3 regions of the Anaerolentibacter hominis genome follow, and region 1 is predicted to be linked to each of the others. Evidence: predicted binding sites of a transcription regulator. Region 1 holds the regulator's gene; each other region holds the start of a gene.
What was found. The regulator HrcA, encoded in region 1, represses chaperone genes, less so after heat shock. The targets are predictions, from matches to a motif close to TGTTAGCACTCNNNNNNNNNGAGTGCTAACA.
Positions count from the first base shown of each region.

Region 1 (7,267 bases):
TTCAATATTGGCATTGGCGCCGATCGGCTGATTTTTAATGCGGCGCGGTATATTTGATACCGGAATGTGTTCGATGGCAATCTTCTCGCCGCTGATCAGATTGTGCTTGTATGTCCAGAGAAAATCTCCTTCGGTGATTGTTCCCACATATTCCCCCTGGCGGTTTAAAACCGGGACGGCAGAGTAGCGGTGGTACTCCATTTTTTCCAGTGCCTGTCTGACAGTATAGTCATCAAAAATATAGGCAACCTCACTTTTGGGTGTTAAAAAGAATAAGATGTTCATATTTACCTCATTTCCATTCATCAGCATTTTGCAAAGCATTTATCGTTACCCGGCGGCCGCTTCGGCGTCTTCGCTCCGGGCTTGTTTTCTATGTAGAACCGTCTCAGGTTTTTCACTACATTAAGTATACTATAAAGAGAAGAGACAAGACATTAAATTTTTATGAAAATTTTGTGGTTTGGCGTTCGCAGCTCTTTTTTTATGGTATACTTATAAAAAGAAAAATTCTTTCTTATTCCATCCCAGGTTTTATGGGACGGAGAAAGTGACAGATTGGAGGGAGCGCATATGAAGTTAATCTATGCAATTATTAATGATGATGCAAATGACGTGATTTCCGAACTGAATCAAAATGGTTTTAGTGTTACGAAGCTGGCCACCACGGGAGGATTTCTGAGGAAGGGAAATACGACCCTGCTGATCGGTACCGATGAAGAAAAGGTACAGGATGTGATCGACATCGTTAAGAAAAATTGCGCTCAGAGAGAACAGTTAGTCTACAATACGCCGATTCCGCCGGCAGGAGGCCTGGGAGTGGGATGCTATATGCCAACCCCGGTGAATATAGAGGTGGGCGGGGCGATCGTCTTTGTGACCGATGTGGATCGGTTTGAAAAGGTGTGACATAGTATACGAAGGATAATAATACTTAAAATCCCTGCCCTGGTCGGCAGGGATTTATTTCATTACATAGGAAAGTCTCCAGACTTTCCTCTAATAGAATGGGAGAGAGACAATGCTGGAAAGAAAAGCAGAACAGGATATTTATATTGAACTAAAACAGAGACTTGCGGAATCCACATCCTCCTATCATACGGTCCGGAGAGCTGCACTGGATCTTAAGGAGGCCGGATTTACTTATTTAAATCCGGAGGATAAATGGGAATTGAAACCCGGTGGAAAATATTATACGGTGTTTTTTGGCTCCGCCCTCTTTGCGTTTACGGCTGGCAGACAATTTATAACCGCCGGAAGTCTGCGGGCAGCCATCGCCCACACGGATTTTCCTGGCTTTAAACTAAAACCGGGCTGCGGGATAAAACAGTCAGGATACGGAAAGCTGAACACTTCCGTATATGGGGGACCCATTCTGAACACCTGGCTTGACCGTCCGCTCTCGATTTCCGGCAAGGTGGCCTTAAAGGGCAGTCTATTTGAGCCCAGGATGCGGCTGGTTGATTTTAAACGGCCGGTTCTGACGATACCTAATCTGGCAATCCATATGAACAGAGAGGTAAATAAAGGAATCGAATTAAACAGGCAGAAAGATTTGCTGCCCGTAGGAGAACTTTTTCCGGAGGAGGGTTGTGACGACTCGTTTTTCCTGGAAGCTCTGGCGGCGGAGCTGGGCGCGGCGAAGGAGGATATCCTGGATTATGAATTGACGGTATATGTAAGGGAAGAAGCGGAGAGGCTGGGTTTTACAGGAAAGCTTTTATCCGGCCCAAGACTTGACAACATTACCTCGGTTCAGGCCTGTGTAGAAGGAATCACAGGGGATATAAGGCCGTCGGGACTTAATCTGATCGGATTATTCGACCACGAGGAGGTGGGAAGCCGGACCAGACAGGGAGCGGACTCTGCACTGCTGCCCGGACTCCTGGAGCGGATATACGGCTGCCTGGGTCTGGAGAAGGAGCGGCTTTACCGGGATATTGCCTCCGGATTCCTGCTCTCTGTGGATGTGGCGCATGCCCACCATCCCAACAGCCCGGAGAAGGGAGACCCTACCAATCCGGTGCTGCCGGGGAAGGGCGTGGCCTTCAAGATGTCGGCCAGCCAGTCCTATGCCTGTGACAGTGAACTGGCAGGCATTCTGATGCAGCTTTGTGAGGCAAATCAGATTCCATTTCAAAAGTATGTAAACCGATCGGATATTCCGGGAGGCTCCACGATCGGCTCCATTGTATCCTCCCTGATTCCGGTGAGGACTCTGGATATCGGCGTGCCGGTTCTGGCCATGCATTCGGCCAGAGAGTGTATGGCGGTTTCCGATCAGGCTGCCCTGGAATCCTTGCTGAGTGTGTATTTTACAGCAGAATAATTTACTCAGGCCGGAATTACCGGCCTGTTTTTTTTATTACATAAAATTTGTGAAATATTTATGATAATTATGAATTTAGGTGTTGACATTATAGATTGGGAGTGGTATTTTAATACCAGTAAATGTTAGCACTCTAAAACAATGAGTGCTGACAGATGCAAAAAGACGAGGTCGGGGGTGATTTGGAATGCCGTTAAGTGAAAGAAAATTAAAGATACTGCAAGCGATCATTCAGAATTACCTGGAGACCGGAGAACCTGTGGGTTCCAGAACCATTTCCAAGTATACGGATCTGAATCTGAGTTCCGCCACCATACGGAATGAGATGGCTGATCTGGAGGAACTGGGTTACATTATTCAGCCGCACACATCGGCAGGACGTATTCCTACGGATAAGGCATACCGGCTTTATGTGGACACCATGATGGACAACAAGATTCAGGAAATCGACGATATGAAGGATGCCCTGATGGAGAAAGCCGGGAAGTTAGATAACCTGCTGAAAGAGGTGGCGAAGCTGCTGGCGGTGAATACCAACTATGCCAGCCTGGTATCAGGACCTACATTTGAAAGTGTGAAAGTGAAATTTATTCAGCTGTCGGCGGTGGATGAATATCATCTGCTGGCAGTCATCGTTCTGGAGGGCAATCTGGTAAAGAATAAGATTATCCCATCCAGGGGGCAGATCGGCCAGGATATGATTCTGAAGATGAATATCATGCTGAATACTTGTCTCCAGGGCAGAAGCTTATCAGAGATTAACATGCCTTTAATATCCAGTATGAAGGAGCAGGCCGGAGCGTATGACACGGTGGTCAATGATATTCTGGATGCGATTTCAGAAGCGATCCAGGAGGAAGATGATATCGAGGTTTATACAAGCGGCGCTACCAATATTCTGAAATATCCGGAATTAAGCGACCGGGAGAAGGCTACCGAACTGCTGTACACATTGGAAGAAAAACGGACTCTGACCCAGATTATGAATGAGAAACTGGACGGAGAGCAGGAGAGAGGCATACAGGTTTATATCGGCGATGAAACCAGCGTTTCCTCCATGAAAGACTGTTCTCTTGTTACGGCAACGTATGAATTAGGCGAAGGCATCTATGGGAAAATCGGTATTGTGGGTCCGAAGAGGATGGACTATGAGAAGGTAGTCGGGACGCTGCGGAAACTGATGATGGAACTGGATGAAATATTTAAAGAAAGATAAAGGAAGAAAGGTAAGGCGTCATGGAAGATAAGGAGAAGCTTAAAGAAGAAGCAGAATGTGTCGCAGACGCACAGGATGTGACGGAGACGGCCGAGACATCCGGCGGAGAGACAAAGGAACCGGATAAAAGGACAGAAGAGAAGAAGTCAAAGAGGAAAAAGGATAAAAAAGAAGAGCAGATTGCAGAGCTGAATGACAGACTGATGCGGAATATGGCAGAGTTTGATAATTTCAGAAAGCGGACAGAGAAAGAAAAGTCCCAGATGTATGAAATAGGGGCGAAAAGTATTATAGAGAAGATTCTTCCTGTCATTGATAATTTTGAACGGGGACTTTCCACCGTGCCGGAGGAAGAAAAGGAGAACGGATTCGTACAAGGAATTGAAAAGATATACAAACAGCTTATGACCACCCTGGAAGAAGCGGGCGTTAAGCCGATTGAAGCAGTCGGTCAGGAGTTTGACCCGAATTTCCACAATGCGGTAATGCACGAAGAGAACGAAGAACTCGGAGAAAACATTGTCGCAGAGGAATTCCAGAAGGGGTATTTATATAGAGATACTGTGGTAAGACACAGTATGGTTAAAGTTGCAAACTGACAATCACTGACAAAAAGAAAATAATCTTGCTGTTAGAAAAAATAAGGAGGATTTTTATTATGGGAAAAATCATTGGTATTGATCTTGGTACAACAAACTCATGTGTAGCCGTTATGGAAGGCGGCAAGCCAGTTGTTATTGCGAATACAGAAGGTTCCAGAACCACGCCGAGCGTTGTGGCATTCACGAAGACAGGAGAGAGACTGGTAGGCGAGCCTGCAAAGCGTCAGGCAGTTACCAACTCAGAGAAAACAATCTCCTCTATCAAGAGACATATGGGAACTGACTTCCGTGTAACAATCGACGACAAAAAGTATTCTCCTCAGGAGATTTCCGCAATGATTCTTCAGAAAATGAAGGCGGACGCAGAAAACTATCTGGGCGAATCTGTGAAGGAAGCAGTTATCACGGTTCCTGCATACTTTAACGATGCTCAGAGACAGGCAACGAAGGATGCGGGCAAGATTGCAGGCCTGGATGTAAAGCGTATCATCAACGAGCCGACTGCGGCAGCGTTGGCTTACGGCCTGGACAATGAAAAAGAACAGAAAATTATGGTTTATGACCTGGGCGGTGGTACCTTTGATGTGTCCATCATCGAGATCGGCGACGGCGTAATCGAAGTACTGGCAACCTCCGGTGATAACCGTCTGGGCGGTGATGATTTCGATGAGAGAATCACCCAGTACATGATCAGCGACTTCAAGACAAAAGAAGGCGTGGATTTAGGAAATGATAAGATGGCGCTGCAGAGATTAAGGGAAGCGGCAGAAAAGGCGAAAAAGGAGCTGTCATCCGCTACTACAACCAATATCAACCTGCCGTTTATCACTGCAACCGCAGATGGCCCGAAACATTTTGATATGAATCTGACCAGAGCTAAATTTGATGAACTTACCCATGACCTGGTAGAGAGAACAGCCGTACCGGTACAGAACGCGCTGAAGGATGCGGGAATGACGGCTTCGGAGCTGGGTAAAGTATTGCTGGTAGGCGGTTCCACCCGTATCCCGGCCGTACAGGATAAGGTAAAACAGCTGACCGGCCACGAGCCGAGCAAGAGCCTGAATCCGGATGAGTGTGTAGCCATCGGCGCTTCGATTCAGGGCGGCAAGCTGGCAGGCGATGCAGGCGCAGGCGATATCCTTCTGCTGGATGTAACTCCGCTGTCACTGTCCATTGAGACCATGGGCGGCGTTGCTACCAGACTGATCGAGAGAAATACAACGATCCCGACGAAGAAGAGCCAGATCTTCTCCACCGCTGCCGATAACCAGACTGCTGTTGATATCAACGTGGTACAGGGTGAGAGACAGTTTGCCAAAGACAATAAATCTCTGGGCCAGTTCCGTCTGGACGGAATCCCGCCTGCAAGAAGAGGCGTTCCCCAGATTGAGGTTACCTTTGATATTGATGCAAATGGTATTGTAAATGTATCTGCGAAGGATCTGGGCACCGGCAGAGAGCAGCATATCACCATTACAGCCGGTTCCAACATGTCAGATGATGATATCGATAAAGCGGTGAAAGAAGCAGCTGAGTTTGAAGCTCAGGATAAGAAGAGAAAAGAAGCAATTGATGCCAGAAACGAAGCGGATTCTATGGTATTCCAGACAGAGAAGGCTCTGGAGGAAGTGGGCGATAAGATCGACGCATCCGACAAATCTGCTGTTGAGGCTGACTTAAAGAGCCTGAAAGAGCTGCTTGAGAAGAGTGCTCCGGAAACCATGTCCGACAGTGACGTGGATGCGATCAAGGCAGGAAAAGAAAAACTGATGAACAGCGCGCAGAAACTGTTCCAGAAGGTATATGAGCAGGCACAGGCGAGCGGTGCGGCAGGAGCAGGCCCTGATATGAGCGGTGCTGATATGGGTGGCGGTACTGCAGGAAGCACAGGCGGTGCTGACGATAATGTAGTGGACGGCGATTACAGAGAAGTATAAAAAGATTTTACAGGGCAGCCGCCCGCATGAGCGTGCGGGCGGCTGCCGTACTGTAAAGACCAGCGGCGAACAGTTATTTTACAGCTTTACATCCGGTGAGATTTGAGCTATTATGAAACCTGACAGCGCTTTTGTGAGAGTGATAACAGGCGCCGGCACACTGTGCCGGCAGCTTATGAACAAAAGCATCGTGTCGGGAGCATAGAGTAGTTTAGAGCAGAATTTGGCAGCTTCGTTAGCAGAGCTTGCGATATGAATTATAAGGGTGAACTTAAATGGCAGAGAAAAGGGATTATTACGAAGTCCTCGGCGTGGACAGAAGCGCCACGGAGGCAGATTTAAAGAAAGCATACAGAGCGCTGGCCAAAAAATATCATCCGGATATTAATCCGGGGGATAAAGAAGCAGAGGCGAAGTTTAAAGAAGCTTCGGAAGCCTATGCGGTCTTAAGCGATCCGGATAAGAGAAAGCAATATGATCAGTTCGGTCATGCCGCCTTTGATCAGGGCGCCGGAGGAGCCGGAGGTTTTGATTTCAGCGGTTTTGATTTTAGCGATATATTTGGTGATTTATTTGGCGGCGGAGGTTTCGGCGATTTCTTCGGAGGAGGACGAAGCGCGGGCCGGAGAAACGGTCCGATGAAAGGCCAGAATGTACGTACCAGTGTGAGGATTACCTTTGAGGAGGCAGTCTCCGGTACGGAAAAAGAGCTGGATCTGAATTTAAAGGAAGAGTGTGAGACCTGCCATGGTACCGGGGCAAAGCCGGGAACCTCACCTGAGACCTGCCCGAAATGCGGAGGCAAAGGCCAGGTGGTTATGACGCAGCAGTCCATCTTCGGCATGGTGAGAAATGTGTCCACCTGTCCGGACTGTCACGGAACAGGAAAGATTGTCCGGGATAAATGTCCGGACTGTTATGGAACCGGTTATAAGACGAACCGGAAAAAGATTCAGGTATCCATTCCTGCGGGTATTGATAATGGGCAAAGTATCCGTATCCGCGGCAAGGGAGAACCCGGAATCAACGGCGGAGAGCAGGGAGATCTGCTGGTTGATGTGACAGTCAGCCGTCATCCGGTATTCCAGCGTCAGGATTATGACATCTATTCTACCGCGCCGATTTCATTTGCTACGGCTGCTCTGGGCGGAGACATCCGTATCAATACGGTGGACGGGGA
Region 1 covers NZ_JAWDIX010000001.1:1,641,025-1,648,291, reverse strand. The annotation lists gene ABCW47_RS07635 (CBS domain-containing protein) at 1-285, opposite strand, end outside; gene ABCW47_RS07630 (cyclic-di-AMP receptor) at 574-909, shown strand; gene ABCW47_RS07625 (M18 family aminopeptidase) at 1,022-2,329, shown strand; gene hrcA (heat-inducible transcriptional repressor HrcA) at 2,517-3,545, shown strand; gene grpE (nucleotide exchange factor GrpE) at 3,566-4,144, shown strand; gene dnaK (molecular chaperone DnaK) at 4,204-6,087, shown strand; gene dnaJ (molecular chaperone DnaJ) at 6,363-7,267, shown strand, end outside.

Region 2 (7,267 bases), 770 kb from region 1:
CATCAGGGTTAATGCGGTCTCTGTGCGCAGTCTGCTGGCTCCTGCTCCCACCGGGTCCAGCAAAACCACATGTCCCAGCTCATTCGCTTTTTTCCCTGCCAGCAGCATAGCGTCAATGGTGCGCCGGTTCAGTGTCCCGATGTTAATGTTCAGGCCCCCGCAGATGGAGGTGATTTCCTCTGCCTCCCCTGCCTCATCGGCCATGATCGGGCTTCCTCCGCAGGCCAGCAGGATATTTGCCACATCATTTACTGTCACATAGTTGGTAATATTATGTACCAGGGGTGCCTGCTTTCTCACCTCATCCAGAATCGTTCCAAACATACCTCTTCCTCCAATGTAATAACAAACGGTGGCACGCTTCGCGAACCGCCTTATTGTAACAAAAGCGGATATACCAATTCAGGTATATCCGCTGAAATAAATTTCACCTTATATCCCTACGTTGGCATTATCCAAATCAGGTTACGGGTCAAAGCAGTATCAGCTTACTCTCAGCCCGCTTCATCGCGAGCTCCCCTTGTCGATTTCTCGTATATTAGTATAACTATAAAATTCTGAATTTGCAAGTGATGCACGAAATTCAAAACAATTGCCGCGGGTTTATCTGGCCGGTCCCGGTCCCAGAAGAGAACGCGCATTCTCATAATCTGTTTTCTTTACATAGATCGTATACTGGCAGTTCTGTTCCAAATTTTCACCATAGGTACCCGTATAGGCTCTGGACCCAGGAGAAAATATAGAAGGACTCTTCCGGTCCACCACTCTGACGTGATATTTGATGTTATGTTCTTCCAGCATCTGCTTAACTTCAGCCTGCTCCTTCATGCTGTAAGTGATCAGCAGCTCTTTGCGGTTAAAAACAGTGATCATATTCCTCAGCCCCTTTCTTTCCATATCCGGGAGTACCATCATATTCCTGGGGTTCACCTTGTCTCTGATTCCATTATAATATGATCTTATGATTCGTACCATAGAAATGTATTATTTTTCAGTTCTGATAAAAAAACTTGACAAAATAATTGTATCCCCTTATACTGCAAATAGTCCGATTTCATACCATCTGATTTCATACTATTAAGGAGGATTTATCTTGGAACGAGAACATACCGTAAAAAATTCCCTGGAAGAATACCGGGCAGCCTATAAAGATCTGGACCGTATCTGGTCTCTTTTTTCCAAGGCCTGCGGTCTGTCCGATGCCGAATATTGGGCATTGCTTATGGTATGGGAGGGTTGTACTACCCAGTCTCAAATAAGTGAAGCGATGTATATGAGCAAACAAACCGTCCATTCCGCCTTAAAGCAGCTGGTGAAGAAAGGGATTGTCCGCCTGGAAATAAAAGAAACGAATATGCGTGAAAAACAAATTGTGCTGACAGACACAGGCCGCCCCTTTGCACAGAAATATATTGGTGGTATGCTGCAGCTGGAGGAAAACGTATGGGCCGCCCTGTCGGAAGAGGAACGAGAACAGCTGATAACCCTGTCGAAAAAATACAACAGCCTGCTGGAAGCAAACCTGCAGGAATATTTAGACTCTGAATCAATTTAATTTATGGATGAAACATGACGCCATCCATAAACCTGAATAAAAGTATTGGGAACGCTCGGTTATGTTGCTGCCGGGCGTCGTTTTTACAATCGGACGGTTCACGAAGTGTACCGGTGTTTGTTGCAATAAGACGGTTCGTGATACGTACCGGCGTTTGTTATATAAGGGGAAACACTCCCCGGAAAGGATTTATATATGAAAATGAAAATACAACTTTCAGATCATTTTACTTATAAGAAGCTTTTACGTTTTGTCTTTCCTTCCATCGCCATGATGATTTTTACTTCCATATACGGCGTCGTGGATGGTTTGTTTGTATCCAATTTTGTAGGCAAAACACCGTTTGCCGCCCTGAATCTCATCATGCCCCTTCTGATGATTTTAGGGGCGTTGGGTTTTATGATCGGCACCGGCGGGAGTGCCATTGTATCAAAAACACTGGGAGAGGGAAAGACAGAAGAAGCGAATCAGTATTTCTCCATGCTGGTCTATGTCACCATCATCAGCGGTGCTGTGCTCACTGTGACAGGCCTGATCTGGATTCGGCCCATTGCGGCGGCAATGGGTGCAGACAGCGCCATGATTGAAGATTGTGTCCTCTACGGCAGAATCCTCATGATCTCTCTGACCGCCTTTATGCTGCAGAATGTATTTCAAAGCTTCCTTATTACAGCAGAAAAGCCGCATCTGGGGCTCGCTATGACCGTTGCCGCAGGAATGACCAACATTGTACTGGATTTCTTGTTTATTGCTGTATTTCATTGGGGGTTAGCCGGTGCTGCCATTGCCACGGCAATCAGCCAGGTCATCGGCGGAATCGCACCTCTTTTTTATTTTGTCAGGAAAAACAGCAGCCTTCTGAAACTGATTCCTTGCAAGTTTCACGGCAATATTCTTTTTAAGGCCTGCACAAATGGTTCCTCCGAATTGATGACCAATATCTCCATGTCCCTGGTAAATATCCTGTACAACTTCCAGCTGATGCGGATTGCGGGGGAAGACGGGGTGGCCGCCTATGGTGTTATCATGTATGTAAACTTCATTTTTGTTGCTATCTTCATTGGTTATTCCATCGGAAGCGCACCAATTATCGGTTATCATTACGGGGCATTACATGAAGCAGAGCTGAAAAATCTGTTTCATAAGAGTCTTGTACTGACAGGGCTTGCCGGCATCATCCTGACTTTCCTGGCGATAGCTCTCTCCTCACCCCTGTCCCATATATTTGTAGGATATGACCAGGAGCTGATGCAGATGACCAGCCATGGTTTCCGGCTGTATGCACTGTCCTTTTTGATTAACGGGATTAACATCTTTGGTTCCTCCTTTTTTACGGCCCTTAACAATGGTGTTGTCTCTGCTGTTATTTCCTTCTTACGGACTCTTGTCTTTCAGATTGCAATTGTACTTCTGCTTCCGTTATGGCTTGGTTTAGATGGTATATGGCTTGCGATTGTGGCAGCTGAGTTTCTGGCTCTTATTGTTACCGTCCTGTTCTTCGCTGTAAAAAATAAACAGTATCACTATTTATAGGGCTGATGCCGCAAATAGTGATACTGCTATAAATAAATGAATTATACTACGCCACATGCTGTTTCGGATTTTCTCCAATCAGGCCTGCAAATTCTTTCAGCTTCTGCTTTGCCTCGCTGCTCAGATGCCTGGGCACCTGGATCTGTATAGTTACGTATTGATCTCCATGTCTCTGCGGGTCCTTCATGGAAACAATGCCCTTTCCCCTCAGGCGTATCTTGGCGCCGGACTGGGTGCCCTCCGGGATTTTACACATTACATTCCCATACAGAGTGGATACCATGGCTTCTCCGCCAAATACAGCTGTTGTAAAGGGAATCGAAGCTGTTGTATACAAATCCATCTCTTTTCTCTCATAGCCCGGCTTTTTGCCGACATGAACCTCCAGCAGCAGATCCCCCGCTTCACCTCCGCCGGTTCCCGGCATACCTTTTCCTCTGAGCCGTACACTCTGGCCTGAATCAATACCGGCAGGAATCCGGACTTCCAGAGATTGCTGCCTGCTGCCATCCTGCAGACTGATGATTTTACTGCAGCCAAAGGCAGCCTCATCGAAACTTACGGACACATCCGCTCTCAGATCCCGGCCCTTTCTGCGAATATGGTCTTCCCTGAACTCCCGGCCGAATCCTCCATCCCGAAAACCGCTGCCATCCCCGTAGCTGTAATAGTGAAATCCGCCGTTCTCGCCTTTTCCGCCGCGGAACATATCTCCAAAGAGATCGCCGAAGATATCCTCCATATCTCCGCTTTCAAAATGAACATTTCCGTAGCCGCCATTCTGATTTCCATAAGCCTCATATCCAGCGCCGCCTTCCGTAAAGGCTGCGTGCCCAAACTGGTCGTACATTTTTTTCTTTTCTGGGTCACTTAAGACCGCATAGGCTTCTGTTGCTTCCTTAAATTTCTGTTCCGCCTCTGTATTCCCGGCATTCTGATCCGGATGATATTTTTTTGCAAGTTTACGATATGCCTTTTTTATGGCGGCTGCATCTGCATCCCTGCCAATTCCTAAAATCTCATAGTAGTCTCTTTTCTCCGCCACCGCTATCACCCCCAGACCCTTTTACTCCTGTCCGGAAACAGAAAAATAAAAGTGCAAAATTCTCCCCGGAATTCCTCCGGGGAGATGTCCTTAACCTTCAATTGTTACATAACGTTTCTCTTCTACCTTTTTCGGAACCTCCTTCGGTATATCAAGCATCAGAATGCCATTTTCAAATTTGGCGTGAATATCGCTTTCCGTAACTCCCTCGCCTACGTAAAAGCTTCTGCTCATATTACCGGAATAGCGCTCCTGTCTGATGTATTTCCCCCTCTTATCCTTCTCGTCCTTCTCAAGTGACTTCTCGGCACTGATGGTCAGATACCCATCTTTCAGCTCTGCCCTGACCTCATCTTTCTTAAAGCCCGGCAGATCAATGGCAACCTCATAGCCGTCTTCTGATTCTTTGATATCTGTTTTCATGATATTCTGTGCCCGTTTGCCATATAAAACCTTGTCAATATCCGGAAAGCTGAGATCAAACGCATCATCCCATAAATTACTATTAAAAATACTTGGCAGCATCATAAAGCATCTCTCCTTTTTATAAGTGTTCTGGAATCCTCCAGCGTGAAATAGTTATTTGGGGAACTCAGGAATCTTTATTTTTCCTTTTCCTTTGTTCTATATGTACTATAACACCTATATTTAGCACTGTCAAGGGGTGAGTGCTAATTTTTTTAAATTTTTTTATTACACTTATATCATAAGAAAAGCAGTCGACACTTGGCTGCTTTCATACATTATTATAAATATCGAAGCTGATAAGACCTATGTCTCATGAATCGAACTCCTTGCAGTACGGAAAACAGTTTCATGGTTAAGTCTTTCCTCCGACAGCGCCGCCAGCTTGTCAGCTTCGTCAATCTTAATTTCTAAATCGCATGTCAAATTTGTATCATATGAAACCATTCCTTTCGTTATCATTATTTTATCTTAATTCCATCGCATTGTCATTTTAGCAGCAATGATAACGGAAAATTCGGCTTGTAAAAAACTTATGAAAACAATTTTGCCATATCCTCACCTTGCTCTTTTATGATAAGCCCGGACCGCAAAGAAATGAAACACGATCAGCAGTCCAACACACCACGCAACTGCTATCAATATGTTATTTCCGGTATCGCTGCCAAGGAGCAGTCCCCTCAGGCTTTCCGCCAGCGGTGTAAACGGCTGATATTTAGCAATTGTCCCCAACACGGCGGGCATTGTCTCTACCGGGACAAAACAGGAGCTTGTATATGGCAGGAGCATACCCATATAAGTAAAGGCTCCTACGGCCTCCAGGCTGGGGCAGACAAGACCCCACAAAATAGATGCCCAGGTATACATGAGAGAAAATAGAAACAAAATAACAAATACAAGCAGTCCGTTTGTGAGGGACAGGTCTGGCCGAAAGCCGATCAGCAGAGCCACTGCCAGAATAATACCGGCAGTTATAGCAGTCCGGACCAGCGTTGCCGCCATATGTCCGTTTAATACAGCGGATTTTCCGATATCCATCGTGCGGAAGCGGTCAATAATTCCATTGCTCATATCCTCTTTTACAGAAATTGCAGTCATTGAAGCACTGCTTGCAACCGCCATCAGTAAAATGCCCGGCAGAACATATTCCAGATAGGTATATCCGCCAACCTGCATGGCGCCTCCGATTACATATACCAGCAATAAGAGCTGAGCCAGCGGAAGAACAGCCGTCATAATTAATATTTCCACGTGCCTGACCGTATGCCTCATACTTCTAAGCACCATGGTGTATGTATCACTCAGACTTGATATTACCTTATTCATGAACGAATTCCCTCCTTATTATCCACCAGGTATAAGAATACATCTTCTAAAGAGGCCTTCTTCTGGCTGAAGGAAGCCGGCTCGATTCCTGATTTGTGCATGGCGATGAACAGGTCAGAAACTTGTTTCATACCTTCGTGCACCGCAATGGTAATACTCAAGTTTTCCTCATCTGCGCCGGTAATATCATGATTAAATAATTCCTGGCTGCGCCGCATCAGCTGCAGATTTGAAAACTGAAACGTTATATATTCTCTGGAAGATAACTTCTTGATCTCTTCCACCGTACCTTCCGCAATGATTGTTCCATCATGTAAAATTGCAACATGATCTGCCAGCTGTTCGGCCTCCTCCAGATACTGGGTTGTTAGAAATATGGTCGTCCCCATTTTCTTTAATTCCTGGATCATTGACCACATGGCATTTCTGCTCTGCGGGTCCAGGCCTGTGGTCGGTTCATCCAGAAAGAGGACGGACGGATTTCCCGCCAGGCTCATTGCAATATCCAGACGCCGCCTCATTCCTCCGGAGTAGACGGATACTCTCTTATCAGCTGCTTCCACAAGATTAAAATCATGAAGCAGTTCTGCCGCACGCCCCTTAAAGTCTTTTATATGGCACAGCCTTGCCGCCATTTCCAGATTCTCTCGGCCGGTTAAAATCTCATCCACGGCAGAAAACTGCCCGGTTAGGCTGATGCACTGGCGTACCCGGTCGCTCTGACGGCTTACATCCCATCCATTCACCGCTGCACTGCCCTCATCCATCTTTAATAAGGTTGACAATATTTTGACTGTAGTTGTTTTTCCTGCTCCATTAGAGCCAAGCAGACAGAACACCGTACCTTTATCTATCCTGAATGTTACACCTCTTAACACTTCTTTTTCCTTGAATTTCTTTTTCAGGTTTTGTACCTGTATTGCAGTTTGACTATTGTGCATAAATCCTCCTGTATCAGTGTTCCGCATGATTTTTCAGTATATCTACGATCCATTCAGCGTCCGGATATGGCAGATTTTTATGTCGTGCCGCCCCCATTGCCACGGCCTGCAGCGTATCACTAAAAAGGTATAGCAGCGCTTGCGGATCGCCCTGTTTAATCTGTCCCATCTCCTGCCCTTTTTTCACAATATTTATGATCCGTTCAACCTGAACCTCCTGAGCAGTCACTTTTTTCCGGATGTGTTCAGGGATGTCCTCATACAGCTTTATCTGTGCGATCAGAACAAAGAACTTGGAACCAACGTCGTTGTCCTTCAAGCACCTCAGCACGGCCTTAGCAATATCTGCGAAATATTGGATCGGGTCCTTACAATTCTGTTCAAGCCACGAAATGTTTTCTT
Region 2 covers NZ_JAWDIX010000001.1:867,272-874,538, reverse strand. The annotation lists gene thiM (hydroxyethylthiazole kinase) at 1-324, opposite strand, end outside; TPP riboswitch at 421-531, opposite strand; gene ABCW47_RS03985 (transcription factor S-II family protein) at 604-975, opposite strand; gene ABCW47_RS03980 (MarR family winged helix-turn-helix transcriptional regulator) at 1,094-1,555, shown strand; gene ABCW47_RS03975 (MATE family efflux transporter) at 1,757-3,088, shown strand; gene ABCW47_RS03970 (DnaJ C-terminal domain-containing protein) at 3,135-4,133, opposite strand; gene ABCW47_RS03965 (Hsp20/alpha crystallin family protein) at 4,224-4,661, opposite strand; gene ABCW47_RS03960 (ABC transporter permease) at 5,157-5,924, opposite strand; gene ABCW47_RS03955 (ATP-binding cassette domain-containing protein) at 5,921-6,865, opposite strand; gene ABCW47_RS03950 (TetR/AcrR family transcriptional regulator) at 6,879-7,267, opposite strand, start outside.
Region 2: a site for HrcA is predicted at 4,780-4,810, ahead of ABCW47_RS03965 (Hsp20/alpha crystallin family protein). Genes of this name have one in related genera too.

Region 3 (7,267 bases), on a different contig from region 1:
CTGCTTTTTAACAGATGGTATTACCTCGTATTTAAAATCCTTCGGCAAAAAAGGCAGGGTCACAAGCGACCATTTCTTTAATGCAGGGTCATAGCTCTCCGGATAACTCATCGTTACCAGATGACCCACACACCAGGTCACAATGGCTTCTTCTCCCTCCAGAAATCCATCTTTTCTGTTCGTCTTAAGCTTTAAAACCCGCGCAAATTCCTGCGCCACACTGGGTTTCTCGGCGATGTACAAATCCTTCATACACACATCCTTACTGTATTTTCCCAACACATATTCTAAGTATAAGTATAGCTTTTTCTTCATTCTATTGCAACCGAAGCGGACAAAGTACAGACAAAATCAAATTAGTGACTTGCAGTATCGTATTCCATATTGTGCCGGTCTGCGGTAAAATAAAAAAAGAGTTCCAATGACAAATGCCTGTACAGGAGGCCCGTATGATACGAAGAGCAGAAATGAATGATCTTCCCGCAATTATGAAATTGATTGAGGAGACCGTAACCATCATGGAAAAAGAAGGAAATACCCAGTGGGGGCCGGCGTATCCCCTTGAAAGTGACTTTCGGGAAGACATCCTCTCCGGAAGCCTCTGGGTCTATGAAACAGCAGAAATCCTGGCCGGTGTGGTCTGCATCAATCAGGCTGCTTCACAAAAATATGACAGGATTTCCTGGAAGCTGCCCGCTCCCGCCCTGATCATCCACCGGATGGCTGTAAGCCCTGCGGTCCGCCGCTGCGGGATTGGGACGGCTCTTCTTAACTTTGCAGAAAGGCAGGCCGCGGCTTCCGGCATCGCAACCCTGCGCACTGACACCTTCTGCAAAAATCCCGGGATGAATTCGCTGTTTCAGAGAACCGGGTTTTCACTGGCCGGCTCTCTCTACTCAGAGCTGAAACAGGGGGAATTTTATTATTATGAGAAACCGGTTCAAAGAGATGCAGATAACCATTGAAACCACTGTACCCGACCGGTTATTTCATGGTATAATCAAAGTGAAATATTTTCTCAATTTTTATAAAGTGAGTATGAACGAAAACGAAAACACACATTGAAGGAAAATACATACGCAAAGGAGGTCATGCCGCACCGCTTCTTTCAATGTAATACCAGGCATGAATGAATAAAACTATGACTCCAAAACAACACTATTATGAGAACATCGCCGATACCGTGATCAAGAAATTTAACCTGCGGGGCATCGAAGGGTATTATTGTGCGACGAAGGACGAGGCGCTGGCTACCGCCAAACGGTTCCTCACCCCAGAGTGTACCGTGAGCTGGGGCGGTTCCATGACACTGAATGAGATTGGTCTGATCGATGATCTATATTCCAGCGACTGTATCGTCTATGACCGGTTTAGTGTTCCGGCAGAAGAAAGGGCGGCGATGTACCAAAAGATCGTAGGTTGTGATTACTACTTTATGAGCTCCAATGCTATCACCCTGGATGGACAGCTCATTAATGTAGACGGCGGCGGCAACCGGGTTGCCTGTCTGATTTATGGCCCTAAAAATGTCATTGTAATCGCGGGCATGAATAAACTGGTGCCCAATGTACAGGCCGGCATGGACCGGGTGAGAAATATGGCTGCGCCGCCAAACTGCAACCGTCTTGAGCTGGACACGCCCTGCGCCTCTTCCGGCCAGTGCGCCAACTGTCTGGTGGATGACTGTATCTGCGCGAACACTGTAATTACCAGAAAGTCTATGACTCCAGGGAGAATCAAGGTCATTCTGGTAGGAGAAGAACTGGGATATTAACATCTTGGCCCGAACGGCAGAAAAGGAGAAATGTTATGAGGAAAAAAAGGGAATTACAAAGTTTTACCCCCGGAACCAAAGAGGATTACCGTGTTGACGTAACCGTGGATGTAACCAAAATCGTAAAATACTGCTGTGTATGCGCTGTCTGTATCGTAGGGATCATATTCGGTGTCAACACCTATATCAAGATGTTAAGAGAAAAAGACTGATAACTATTATTACGTATAATAATAGCCGGGAACGTCTGCTGTATGCAGAACTTCCCGGCTATTTTTAATGTCTCTCTTTAAGTCCTGCCCGAAGCGCAATAAGCTGTTCTTCTTCTACTTCTCTGTTCGCTCTTTCAAGCCCCACTGCAACCGTAAATAATCCCATCCAGATCAGAAAGCTATAGTCCGGCAGAAGCCGGAAGCTGATACGTCCGGATTTATAATCCATAGCTGCACCCAGCTCAAATGGACAGGTAGGGGGAATCGTATTGTTCAGGCCAATCACCTCGCTGTCACCGCAGTCTTTCATGATAAAATTATCTGTATTTGTCTGCTCAACAACAACGAATTTAGGCTGACCGTCAATTTTTCCTTCCATCATATATATGGTATACTGAAAAATTTTCTTTTCTGTTATTCTCTGATTATAGGGAAAATAATGTTTCAGAACTGCTTCGCTGCTGTCAAATCCGCTCTTTTTCCCCGTCGGTATAAGAGAAAGCAGAATGACCAGAACAAACCATAGAAATATCCGGCTAATTTCCTTGATATCCTCCGTCCTTTTCTTTTGCTTCCAGGGCGTACACAAAAACTTACTGTTCATCGCGGCACCTCCATTCATAAAATGGAACCAAACGGTGTTTATATTTTTATAAACAAATTGTAACTTCAATGATATAGCATTAACGTGTTTAATCCTTGCTTTGACAAGCTGATTGGATACGTTTATTTCTTTTCTCTACAAAATTCAAATTGCTTTCTATCCAAGAGAAATACGAATCGACAGTTTTAGGAAGTGGAGAATAAGTGAATGCTGGCTCTCCTAACCATAACTTTACTTCGCTATAATCAGAACTCACGCAATCTTGCAAATAAAAAAAATCCACATAGCCTTTAAAATCCATAAACAAATCGAAGAAACCTTTATCCTTTTGTAAAACATCATACAAAGGACTTACTTCTCCTAAATAATATCTGCGAATGCACTCCAAAGATAAATCCCACCTATCCATGATAAATGGATTACAACCTCTGCTTTGATTTATTCCGCCTATTCTTTTTGGAAAGATGATGGCTCCGCCGATAGTATATGAACGATGTAAGTAATTCTCCATATAACTTTTATAATCAGGGCGCGCTTGTTTAACTTGCTCCATCATTTCTCTATATTTATTATATCTGAAACTTGCTGTAATCGAATCACTGCCAAATCTAAAATCTTTCCAAGTTAGATATCTTGAACCTGTCCCCATAGACAAATCCATATATTCACCATTAGGTAATTTCTTACTCCACAAGATTTGATGATATTTTTGTAGTGTTTTACTAAATGCATCAGGATCATTGCCACCTGCTCCCAGTCCATTATTTCTATCCCAAAATCCTAGCCAATAATCAGATGTATCTGTTGTAAAATCAAACGATATATCTATTTTATCCATATAAGAACACTTCTCTTTCTCGTTTTACATCTTTTTAAATCCTACGCATAGGATAGCAGAGCCGGCCGCCCTCGCATATTATGGTTTCCCTTAAATCTGTCCGTTTCTCAAACGCTTTGCTTTTTGAGAAGTAGCAAATAGCTTCGCTGCCGCTCAGCTATTTTTTATTATATCATCTTCATAGAAGCAGTGCCAGCATTCATTCTCTGTCGTATCCCCCTTCTTGTTAGCACTCATTTTAATCGAGTGCTATTTTTCTCTTGACTTTTCCCATAGACCGTATTAATATCTCAATAGTAGATAAAGACAGACGATTTCGATATCAAATTATTTAAAGGAGTGTGACAATAAATGGCAGACAAACACGGCAGTCTATCCATTAACAGCGAAAATATTTTCCCCATCATTAAGAAATGGCTTTATTCCGATCAGGATATCTTTGTAAGAGAATTGGTATCCAACGGCTGCGATGCTATCACCAAATTAAAGAAACTGGAAATCATGGGGGAATATAGCTTCCCGGACGATTATAAGAGTGAAATCCAGGTTGTTGTAGATCCGGAAGCTAAGACGATTTCCTTTACGGATAACGGGATTGGTATGACCTTTGAAGAGGTGGACGAGTACATCAATCAGATCGCATTTTCCGGCGCGGCAGATTTTCTGTCCAAATATAAGGACAAAACAAATGAGGACCAGATTATCGGCCATTTCGGTCTGGGCTTCTACTCCGCCTTCATGGTGGCGGATCTGGTTACTATTGACACCCTGTCCTTTGCGGAAGGTTCCGTTCCGGTACACTGGGAATGTGACGGCGGCACCGATTTCTCCATGTCGGAGGGCAGCAAAGATACCATCGGTACCACAATCACTCTTCATCTGTCCGAGGACTGTCTGGAGTATTCTAACGAATACCGGGTTCGTGAAGTAATTGAAAAATACTGTTCATTTATGCCGGTTCCGATCTACCTGTCCAAGGCAAACGCGGAACAGGAATTTGAGACAATTGACGCCTCCGACATACGGGACGATGATGTGGTAGTGGAGCGTTTCACCGAAGAGGCAAAGACAGAAGAAAAGGAAAATGAAAACGGAGAAAAAGAAGTTGTAGAAATCTCACCGGCAAAGGACAAAGCGAAAATCAATAAGCGTCCTGTTTCCTTAAATGATACGAATCCGCTCTGGACCAAGCATCCCAATGACTGTACAGAGGACGATTATAAGGAATTTTACCGCAAGGTGTTCCACGACTATAAAGAGCCCTTATTCTGGATTCATCTGAATATGGATTATCCCTTCAATTTGAAAGGTATTTTATATTTTCCAAAGATTAATATCGAATACGAATCCATTGAAGGAACCATCAAACTGTACAACAACCAGGTGTTTATCGCCGACAATATCAAAGAAGTTATTCCTGAGTTCCTGCTTTTATTAAAAGGTGTCATTGACTGTCCCGATCTGCCTTTAAATGTATCCAGAAGTGCATTGCAGAACGACGGTTTTGTAAAGAAAATATCGGATTATATTACGAAGAAGGTGGCGGACAAGCTCACTGGCCTGTGCAAGACGGAGCGGGAATCCTATGAGAAATACTGGGATGATATCTGCCCGTTTATCAAGTTTGGCTGTCTGAAGGACGAGAAGTTCTATGACCGTATGAAGGACTGTCTGCTGTTTAAGAATCTGGACCACAAATATCTTACTCTGGCAGACTGTATTGCCGCGAACAAGCCGGAAGATGAGAATGAGAAGGCAGAGGAGCAGACGGTTGAGGCAGCGGATGCCGAAACAGAGGATGCTTCTGCTGAAGATAAGAAGGAAAAAGATCCCGTCGTTATCTATTATGTAACGGACGAGGTTCAGCAGGGCCAGTATATCAATATGTTCCGTGAGAACAATATGGATGCGGTTATCCTGCCCCACAACATTGATACGCCGTTTATTTCTCTGCTGGAGGGCAAGGATGAGAATCTGAAATTCCAGAGAATCGACGCAGATCTGACCGACAGCCTCAAAGAAGAAGTATCAGAAGAAGAGTTAAAGGAAACCACGGAAGCTCTCACCGAACTGTTCAAAAAGGCTCTGGGTAAAGATCATCTGGAATTAAAGGTGGAGAAGCTGAAAAATAAGGCTATTTCCTCTATGATGACCCTTTCCGAGGAAAACCGGAGAATGCAGGATATGATGAAGATGTACGGCATGACCGATCCGAGCGCTTTCGGCGATTCCAATACGCTGGTTCTAAATGCCAATAATACACTGGTCCAGTATTTGACAGATCATAAGGATTCCGAACACGCCAACATGATCTGTGAGCAGCTTTATGACCTGGCTCTGCTTGGCCATCAGCCGCTGACATCCGAACAGATGAGCAAATTTATTGCCAGAAGCAATGAAATGATGCTGTTGCTTGCAAAATAGAATATAATAGAAAAACAGAGACTTCCCAGAAATAAAAAAATTGGGAAGTCTCTGTTTTTCCATACTCTCTGGTTACAAATCCAGCCTGTTCCGGCGGTAGATCAGATAAAAGGCCACAAGAAACAGAAGGAAATTGATAGCGATTACCGTTATAGCATCACCGGTTTTCGCCGTCCCCATCATAATGTTGCTGATCTGCTGCCCGTAAGTAAATCTGGACACAGAACCTATCGTTTCGTTAAAGGCAGAAAGCATAGGCAGAAAAGCAAAAACCATACCCGCCGGCACCGCCAGTCCATTGGCTCCGGCCATATTTTTTGCATACGCACCAAGGGTCAGTCCCAGCAAAACCGATACCATCGAACCAATGAACTGTGCAAGCAGAAAACGGGCGGCCATCGCCATAGTGAACTGACCGCCGACAAAAAATAAGGCACTGGTGCAAAACGTGCATAAAAGCACAAAGCTTCCTATGCTGAGCATGTATTCCACCGGGTTCACATTGGCAAAAATCAAAACACGAAGGGTGTTCTTTTCTTTTTCTTCCGACAAGATGGATGCCGTGGTTACGATTGGTGTAAATACCGCATGCATCGTTCCAAACAGAGAGATGAATAGCTCTGCTTCCCCCATCTCCCCCGCTATCGCACTGCCCATAATAATAGCAATGATAGGATAAACCACAAACAGGACCAAAACCGGGATATTTTTAACCGAATCCTTCAGCTGCTTCCAAAAGATCGCGGTAATTGTACGCATCTGTATCATTCTCCTAATCTCCTTCCTGTCAGTGTCATGAACACGTTTTCCAGATTTGGCTCGGAGGAATGGATTGCCTCCACCTGATCAGCCTGGAATAATTCTGCAATTTGGGCGGCATTTTCCGGCATATTATCCAGAACCTCCTGGCTGCCGTCTTTCTTCAAGATCGTGATTTGATTTGTTTTGTTATATTTCCGGCAGATTTCTTCCGGCACCCCGTATTCCACGATTGTTCCTTCATGAAGCAGAGCAATATGAGCGCAGAGTTTCTCCGCCTCCTCCATATTGTGGGTGGTCAGAAAGATCGTTATACCCTGCTCCCTCAGTTCAAAGAGCAGCTCATGTATTTTCTCCGCCGCAGCCGGGTCCAAACCACTTGTAGGCTCATCCAGAAAGAGCAGTCCGGGGCTGTTTAAGATAGCTCTCGCCAGTATCAGCCTCTGGCGCATTCCCTTGGAGAGCTTTCCGGCAGCCGTCCTGCTTGCCCCGGTAAGCTTCACCTTCTCCAGCAGTTCATTGATCCTCTCTTTTTTAACACCCTCTATCTTTGCAAACAGCACCATATTGTCCATCACATTTAAACGTTCATACAGGCCGCTGTTATCCAACACCATACCGATCCTGCCATAGTCTTCCCGTCCCAGGCTGCCGGC
Region 3 covers NZ_JAWDIX010000005.1:42,414-49,680, reverse strand. The annotation lists gene topB (DNA topoisomerase III) at 1-252, opposite strand, end outside; gene ABCW47_RS13635 (GNAT family N-acetyltransferase) at 450-965, shown strand; gene ABCW47_RS13630 (lactate utilization protein) at 1,130-1,774, shown strand; gene ABCW47_RS13625 (hypothetical protein) at 1,810-1,986, shown strand; gene ABCW47_RS13620 (hypothetical protein) at 2,051-2,590, opposite strand; gene ABCW47_RS13615 (DUF6994 family protein) at 2,679-3,428, opposite strand; gene htpG (molecular chaperone HtpG) at 3,780-5,852, shown strand; gene ABCW47_RS13605 (ABC transporter permease) at 5,925-6,620, opposite strand; gene ABCW47_RS13600 (ABC transporter ATP-binding protein) at 6,617-7,267, opposite strand, start outside.
Region 3: a site for HrcA is predicted at 3,653-3,683, ahead of htpG (molecular chaperone HtpG). Genes of this name have one in related genera too.